Regions from separate parts of the Jeotgalicoccus huakuii genome, predicted to be linked through region 2. Evidence: riboswitches for the same ligand, from Rfam matches in the RefSeq annotation. Region 2 holds a riboswitch; the other holds the start of a gene.
What was found. Region 2 has a riboswitch for thiamine pyrophosphate ahead of V6E76_RS05110 (ECF transporter S component). Riboswitches for the same ligand answer to the same signal wherever they lie in the genome.
Positions count from the first base shown of each region.

Region 1: another riboswitch for thiamine pyrophosphate. It lies ahead of tenA (thiaminase II); the one in region 2 lies ahead of V6E76_RS05110 (ECF transporter S component).

Region 1 covers NZ_JAVIYN010000003.1:107,510-111,719, forward strand. The annotation lists gene V6E76_RS02505 (metallophosphoesterase) at 1-73, opposite strand, end outside; gene V6E76_RS02510 (hypothetical protein) at 199-399, opposite strand; gene tenA (thiaminase II) at 550-1,227, opposite strand; TPP riboswitch at 1,309-1,406, opposite strand; gene V6E76_RS02520 (hypothetical protein) at 1,604-2,125, opposite strand; tRNA gene V6E76_RS02525 (tRNA-Thr) at 2,233-2,303, opposite strand; gene V6E76_RS02530 (benzoate/H(+) symporter BenE family transporter) at 2,400-3,578, opposite strand; gene V6E76_RS02535 (AcpB/EbpR/MafR family transcriptional regulator) at 3,809-4,210, shown strand, end outside.
Region 2 covers NZ_JAVIYN010000007.1:43,536-47,745, reverse strand. The annotation lists gene glnA (type I glutamate--ammonia ligase) at 1-93, opposite strand, end outside; gene V6E76_RS05130 (pyridoxamine 5'-phosphate oxidase family protein) at 167-595, opposite strand; gene V6E76_RS05125 (4a-hydroxytetrahydrobiopterin dehydratase) at 723-986, shown strand; gene V6E76_RS05120 (pyruvate kinase) at 1,047-2,543, shown strand; gene V6E76_RS05115 (6-pyruvoyl trahydropterin synthase family protein) at 2,556-2,969, shown strand; TPP riboswitch at 3,022-3,112, shown strand; gene V6E76_RS05110 (ECF transporter S component) at 3,173-3,754, shown strand; gene V6E76_RS05105 (ABC transporter ATP-binding protein) at 3,714-4,210, shown strand, end outside.

The sequences.
Region 1 (4,210 bases), on a different contig from region 2:
TAAAATCCTTCTGTTGTAGGTTTTCATCATTGTATCGATCAATATGCAAATCAGAAATCACACCAATTTTCATACTTCTTTTCGCTCCTATAATATGTCGAATTATATATATTATATATGATACCCTTACAAAATTTTAATAATTCGCATCAAGAAAAAAAGCCACCGGTTTTTACCGGCGGCCGATATTCAAATATTCTATTCACCTTCGTCATCTGATTCAGTATCTTCTGACTCTGTATCTTCTGATTCTGTGCCTTCAGTCTCTGTTTCAGTTCCTTCTGTACCAGATTCTTCTGTTTCTGTACCTTCCTCTGTACCTTCTTCTTCAGAACCGCCTCCGCATGCAGCAAGTGCCAATACGCCTACTAATGATGTAACAGTTAAGAGTTTCTTCATAATTAATTCCCTCTCCTTAAAGTAGTATAGGTTTTCAGACTGAATCGTGATGTTAGTCCTACCTTACCCCAAAGAAATTATGGAATACACATGTTTTACAGACCCTTAACATTTTAGAAAACTTATTATTATGAATAATTAATTTCCTAGTCATTTCTCGCCTTGTAAAACATCCCAATTAGATTTATTTTCACACATCTCCCAAAACATATACTCGTACTTACTTGTCTTCACCACAATTTCTTCTAAAACAAGCAGTTCGCGCTCAGGTTTACCCTCTGCTAGACGATTCATCAGCTTCATTGCAGTATTATTTAATGCAGTAAACTCTGTGTCTGAATACATATCCACCCATTCTTTATATGGATTATTCTCATGGTTATAATTATTCTTTAAGTGATTTCCTATAAAGTTATAAGACCATGCACAAGTCAATAAGCATGCAGCTACAACAGCTGCATCACCACGCTGTGCGTGATTCAACATGTATGAGGTATATGCTGTATTTTCACTAGCCGCCTCAGTTTCTAATAGCGCATCCTCTGAAATTCCAAATCGTTTTGAAAAACTTCTATGAAGCTCCATCTCGCCGAACAACGTACCATGTAACAACTCAGCAAATAAATTCATTGTATCTAAATCCGGTGCCTTCTCTGCACCAATCGCCATTAACCGTGCATATTCGACTAAATACACATAATCCTGTTTTAACCAATGCTGAAACTTATCAATTTCAAGAGATCCATCCCCCAAGCCCATCACAAAAGGATGATTTAAATACGACTTCCAAATTCCTTCTACACGTGTCCATAATCGATCTGTAAACATATCGATTCCTCCTTTTGACTAAACAAGATAAAAACCCGAACCTTATGAGAGGTCCGGGCCTATAAATACCATGTTGCCAAAGTTTATCGACACAGACTTCCCTAACGCAGGTCCTAACCTACAGGTTCAAAGGGTCGAATTTCATCTCTCAGCACATCAGTGCACCCCTAGTCTTATTATTTGATTTAAGGATGGTCTTAAAGGCAAAACTTTGCATCCAGAAGTTTTTGAGGAAAATCCTCCATCAAAAGAGATAATAATCACTATGATTTCCATCATTCGTGTCCGTATTCTTAAATCGTAAAAGATAAGTAAGTCGTAAAAAGTAATCCATCAATTTTTCGATTAGGAATCGGTCTCTTTTTACCAATAAAACTTATATCGTCTTCAAAGTGACTTCAATCGTTTCGCTACTGTTAAATTTATCAATTAGCATGGATTTCTTATGCACACTTTTCTCTAGTGATTCTAGGTAATCTCTAACTGCGTCCTCATTAACAATACCTTCTTCAACAATACCGACACCAGAAATCGTCTTTACACGTTCTCTGCCGTAACCAAAGTTTATATTTGATGAAATATTATTGATGATATCACGTTCAATCTTCAATGATTCCAAAGTCGCTGATGCTGTCATTACATGGCCATCCACTGATAATTCGCCTGTTGTATTTTTCAAATGGATTGCTGTTTTCAAAGTGATTAAGTCTGTCTTTAAATCCTTAATTTTCTCTAAGGTCTCATTTACTTTAACGACCTTATCATCGTTATCAATCTTCTCATTATTCACCGCGATCGGCACCCGAAATTCTGTACTGAACTTCTCGTATTCTTTAGTAATTTGATTTCTTAAATTGCTTACATTAAATATGGCTTCTTGTAAAGTGAGCGTTGTCATATTAACCTCCATTGTCCATGCTTAGTTATTAGACTACCCATAAGCTAGAAGTAATGCAAATAAGTAACCATAAAAAAGACCAACTCAATTTTGAGTTGGTATAAGACAGCCGACAACGAGAATCGAACTCGTATTGCAGCCTTACCATGGCTGTGTTCTACCATTAAACTATGTCGGCAAATATTCAATACATTTTACTATAGTATAAACAAATCAATATTTCCAGTCTTTTTGATTAACAACATACACTATATTGAATGATTTGAATCAAATTTTAGTCCTCAATGAATTTCGCAACCAATGTGCCAATTAACATCGCCCATATGGGTGCACTAATATAAAAATAAGTCACTCCAGACGCTGCGATAATAAATGTAAAAATAACGCTCATCGTATATTTCGGATTTGAGAAACTACGTCTTAAGGTTGAAGCAAATACACCGATTAAGACAAAGCCGGTTAAAATCGCCATTAATGACGCCGGTAAATCAAACATTAATGGTACGAGTGCCCAGGCAAATATCGCAAATATAATCATAATGATGCTAGAAATGACTGAAGCGACATAGCGAGTCGACTTTTCACCAGACGCATGGTCCGATGCAATCGTTGTCATCATGCCCCCGACATTTGCAGATTGACCTCCAAAAATTGTTGCCCCGAGTGAAGCAATTCCACTTACTGTTAATATGTTATTAATGGGTACCTTATAGCCATTGCTCTCCAGAGCCCCGATTGCAGGTGTTGCATCATTTGATAATATTAACAAGGTTAACGGTAATGTGATTGATATGATTGCTGAAATAGAGAACTCTGGTGTCGTAAAGGTCGGCGCTACAGGTGTCGTACCTATTGCCGAAAAATCAAAGTTGTTTAAAACAAAATACATAATAACAGCTGTAAATACACCAGCCAGCATTGGTGGAATTCTTAAATCCCATTTACGGAAAATAAAAAACGCGACAATTGCAGTTATTCCAATGATTGGCATATCGACTGTAGCAGGAATAAGACCGAATACATATGACGAGATAATCCCCGCCAACATCGCAGCAATAATCTCCCTCGGAATCCAACTCATTACCTTTTTAAATATCCCAGACAGACCAAACGCCATTATTATAAGTGCCGTAATAATATAGCTCCCGACAAGTTCTTCAAAAGTAAAATACGGTGTCACTGTAACTAAAAATGCAACACCGGTTAAAGAATGTGCCCCGACTATTGGCATGCGGTAATATATAGACATAATCATACCGAGTAAGGCACCAAAAAAATGTACGCCATAGAACCAAGTAATCGTTTGCTCATGACTAAACATCCCGGCATTTGCTGCCTCAATAACCATGACAGGCGGACCGATAATACCTAACATCCCTGTCATCAAACCACCCGATATATTGTCTCGGTTTATATCATTTAGAAAAGCCGATTTATGTATTGTATATTTCATAAGAAAGACTCCTGTCTGTTAATACCATAATGCTAACACTACTACATGTTTTGTCTAGATACATTAAAAATTTGAATATAATCTAATTTATATTATATAACTGTATTAACTTACGTATGTATAATAAAAATTATTAAATTTCCATTTTTCTCATAAAATAGACAAAAATATAATTACTCAATTTGTTAAAATATAAAAATGAGTTTACGAGATTTATTGGAGGTTAAATTATGATTGATTTATTATCGCATTCTATGAAAAGAAAATTTGAATTACTTCATCTATTGGAAAGTTCTGATGAGTACGTTCATATACAGACAATTGCTTGGGAGCTAGATTGCTCTATAAGAACAGCTCAAGAAGAGATTGATGAGCTAATAGATTCGGAGTTAAAAGACTGCTTTACAATAGAAAATCGTGGCAAAGAATTTATGCTGATTTTTAACCCAGGCATCACAATAGATATCATTACACAATATGTCATGAAAGAAAGTATTCATTTCCAAATTATTGAACGCACGTTATATGATGATAATTTAACTGTAGAAGCTTTAGCTCAAGACCTTCACATCTCTATACCGACGATTTATCGACATATCAACACAATAAATGAGTCCTTACAAAAACATGCT
Region 2 (4,210 bases):
GGCGCCTAGTATGTCAGTGAACTGAAGTTTCACATAGTCTACCTGTTCTTTTTTTGCACTTTCTAAAATATCTGAAGCAGATATTTTACTCATTAACATAATCACTCCTAATTAGATTTTAAAAATCCTTCTCATAGTTTGTATGCCCTGTAAGAATAAATCTAAACTATATATCTTCGATATCAATTTCTACTTCATCAAAATTCTTATCTCTCATAATCTTTATATGATTAGGTTTCACTTTAAGGGCAACCAGATTAGGATTATTTACAGATCCAAAAAATTCTTCATCCGCTTCTTCCCAAATATTTTCTATTACTTCTTGGTCCTTTACTATTTCCACTGATCCTGTTATTTCTACAAACGCGTGTTTTTTCTCATCATTAAACCCTAACAATACATGGACGTTAGGATTATCAATCAGCTCCTCGTATTTTCTTGACTGATCATTTGTTTTAGCATAAAGGGTTAAACCATCGTTATAAAACCACATGTAACGAGAGTCTGGAATATTGTCCTTAGCAGTTGATAATACGCCTACTTTTGATTCTTCTAAAATTTCTTTAATACGTGTCGTTATCTTTTCTATATCCATTTATATCACCCACTTTATGTAGTTAGATATCTTTTACCACATGGTAAACATATTAAATCATTTTGGATTTTTATATTTAAATATGGGTAAATAATAAATAGATAAATTATAAACGGGAGGTATTAACATGAATATAAAAGAAGAAGCAGAGCAGTTGGAAGGTTGGACTCTTGAAGATGAGAAGTTAATTAAAAAATTTAAGTTCGAAACATTCCCTGAAGGCATAGACTTCGTCAATAAGCTTGCAGAGTATGCAGAAGATGTACAACACCACCCAGGTATCAGAATTAATTATTCGACGATTACAGTTGTTTGGACTACATTCTCAACACACGAACTCAAGGAACGTGATATAGAAGGTGCCAAAGCAACAGATGAAATATATATATAAAGATCGGCTGTCCGGTTAATGAATGGCCGGGCAGCTTTTTCACCTTTAAGGAGGTTGATCATGAACGAGGAAGCAAAAAGGATACTTGAAGATGTAAAATCGTTGAAAGTACAAGTGCTAGATGATGGCCAAAAATTGCTAGACCAGTGGTCCGAATCTAACACAAGAAGTAGCTATAGTGACAGTCTTCGAAATTTAGCATATTATATGGCGTTCAGGCAGTACGATCATCGAGAAATCCAAAATAATTTAATCCCTTGGGGCGTTTCTTCTCTTGGACGCATCGAGCCCCATGTTTTGTCAAACTTAGATTCAGTAATTAAAACCTTAGGTTATATAACAGGCCATGAACAAGATGATGTTTCTTATCCAGAATATCAAGATGGCGAAAATCGATATAGCATGCTTAAACATAATACTGACCTTTTGCTTGGCAAAGGCCCTGAAATCAGGCAATCACAAATCATGGTGACTATGCCAAGTGACGCAGCAACAGACTATCAACTTGTAAAAGACCTTATAGATTCAGGCATGAATACAGCCCGTATTAATTGTGCCCACGATGACAGTAGTGTTTGGAAGAAAATGATTCACAACATAAAACAGGCGGCTAAAGAAGGGAACACAGAATGTCGTATTCTGATGGATATTAGCGGTCCTAAAGTTCGCATTAAAAATCTACTTACTTCCAAGAGAAACCCTAAATTGAAAACCGGTGAATCATTCCTCTTATCTAATGAAGATGCGATGACTTTACCAGCTAACATTGAAATTGCAGTTAACACTTCAGTACCCGAAGTCCTTAAAAATATTGATGTTGGGCAACTGATTAAGATTGACGACGGTCAAGTTGAGGCTAAGGTAACAGAGGTTCTTGACTCAGGCCTAATTTTAAAAGTGACTAAAGTAACTAAAGAAAATGGCGTTAAAATTAAGACAGAGAAAGGCATTAATTTCCCAGATGTAGATATCGATTTAAACGTCTTAACAGAAAAAGATTTAGTAGACTTAGATTTTGCTAGCCAACATGCCGATTTGATCGCTTTTTCCTTCGTTAAATCAAAAGAGGATATGGCTTTTATCGAATCGGTATTACAGGATAAGCTCCCTGATGACAATAAAGACATGCCTATTATTGCTAAAATCGAAACTGTAGAAGCCATAAAAGAATTCCCTAATATCATAGCCGAAGCCGCTTCACACAGACCTTTTGGTGTCATGCTCGCTCGTGGAGACCTCGCTGTAGAAATCGGCTATGAACGCTTGAGTGAAATTCAAGAAGAACTATTATGGATATGTGAGGCTGCACACATTCCAATGATTTGGGCAACTCAAGTATTAGAATCTCTGATTAAGAACGGTATCCCAACACGTTCAGAAATATCTGATGTTGTCGCAGGTGCAAGAGCAGAGTGTATTATGCTAAACAAGGGAGATTACATTGTAGAAGGTGTTAAAACAGTGAATGATATACTGATTAAGAGCGAAGACCATAACTATAAAAAAACAGCAATGTTAAGAGCCCTAAACATATCTAAGGCACTCTTTAATGAGTAAAGGATGAAAACTATGTCAACACTGAGTCATATACAAGCACCAAGCAATTTTGCCTATAAGAAAGAACAGGTCACCATTCATCTCCATTACACATTCACTTGTGATAATCGAATCTTTTTTTCCAAAACACAGTATAAAGATTTACTCAACCACACCTATAGATTGACGGTTGATGTGAACTCACCAATTGATGAGTCCGGTTTAGCGACTGACTTTATGGCTATTGACGCCTTATACCACAATAAAATCCGGCCGCTTTTAGATGGGCAGATATTAAATGAGACGCTAGTAAATATGAATACTACTGCGGAAAATATCGCACTATGGATCAGAGATGAATTTAACAAAATTTTAAAGCCGCAAGATGATTTAATTAAAGTCACCCTATACGAAAGTACGAATCACGGCGTGACTGTTACAAATTAACTTCACAAAAATGTGTAAGTGTACTATGATTGAGATAATCAAATATTGAAATCACCACCACTAGGGGTGCCTGTAAAGGCTGAGAATCACCCTTATCACCTGATCTAGATCATACTAGCGTAGGGAAGTGGCATATTTTTATATGCACACCATTCCGTTAGTGGTGTGTTTTTTTATTTGTAAAAATCACGGAGGTTTATTCTATGAAAAACAGCAATGTTTTAACTTTGACAGACGTATTGATCACAGTTGTCATCGCCTTAGTTTTTGCAGTACTTTATTCTCTCTGGGATGGTGTATATACCGTCTTGCAGCCCCTTGGTTTACACATCAATGAATTGGTCTATGGTATGTGGTTCATTGCTGCAATTGTAGCTTATTTAATTATTAGAAAACCGGGTGTCGCTTTACTTGCAGAATTTGCAGCAGCTTCTGGAGAAACGATCGTTCTGTTACAGTTCGATATCGTCTTAATCATGTATGGACTACTCCAAGGACTGGCATGTGAGATCATTTTCTTACTCTATAGATATAACAGTACTAAGTTATATGTAGCTGTACTCGCAGGTGTAGCAGCAGCCTTATCAACAATTCCGCTTGATTGGTATTATGGCTACCTTGGTCATTTAGAAACTTGGAACCTAATGCTGATGCTTATCTTCAGAATTATCAGTGGCGCAATCGTCGCCGGATGGTTAGGTCATAAACTCTATGAAGGTGTAAAAGGGACCGGTGTCTTAAAATATGTTGGTAAAAAACAAAGCGATTCGTCTGATGGTTTTTAATATGACTGATATAAATATCGAAAACCTTAAACTCAAATTCCCTGAGACAGAGCAGCTATTATTTTCAAACATCAATATAAGTGTTAAGAAAGGGGAAAAGGTGTTACTTGTCGGTCCTTCTGGCTCCGGTAAAAGCACCTTACTAAATGTGATGGGCGGATTGATTCCTAAAGTCATTCATACACCTGTAAAAGCAGATTATTTAGATATACCAAATGCTTCAAGCTACGTATTCCAAGACCCTGATGCCCAGTTCACCATGCCAACCGTTGAAGAAGAACTTGCATTTATCCTAGAAAACCAGAGGATTGCTCCTAGTCTGATGAACAACATGATGACTAACGCTTTAAAAAGAATTGGACTAGACGTACCTTTAGACTTATCAATTAATCAACTATCTGGTGGGATGAAACAAAAGCTATCTGTTGCTGCAGCACTCATACAAGAACCGGACAC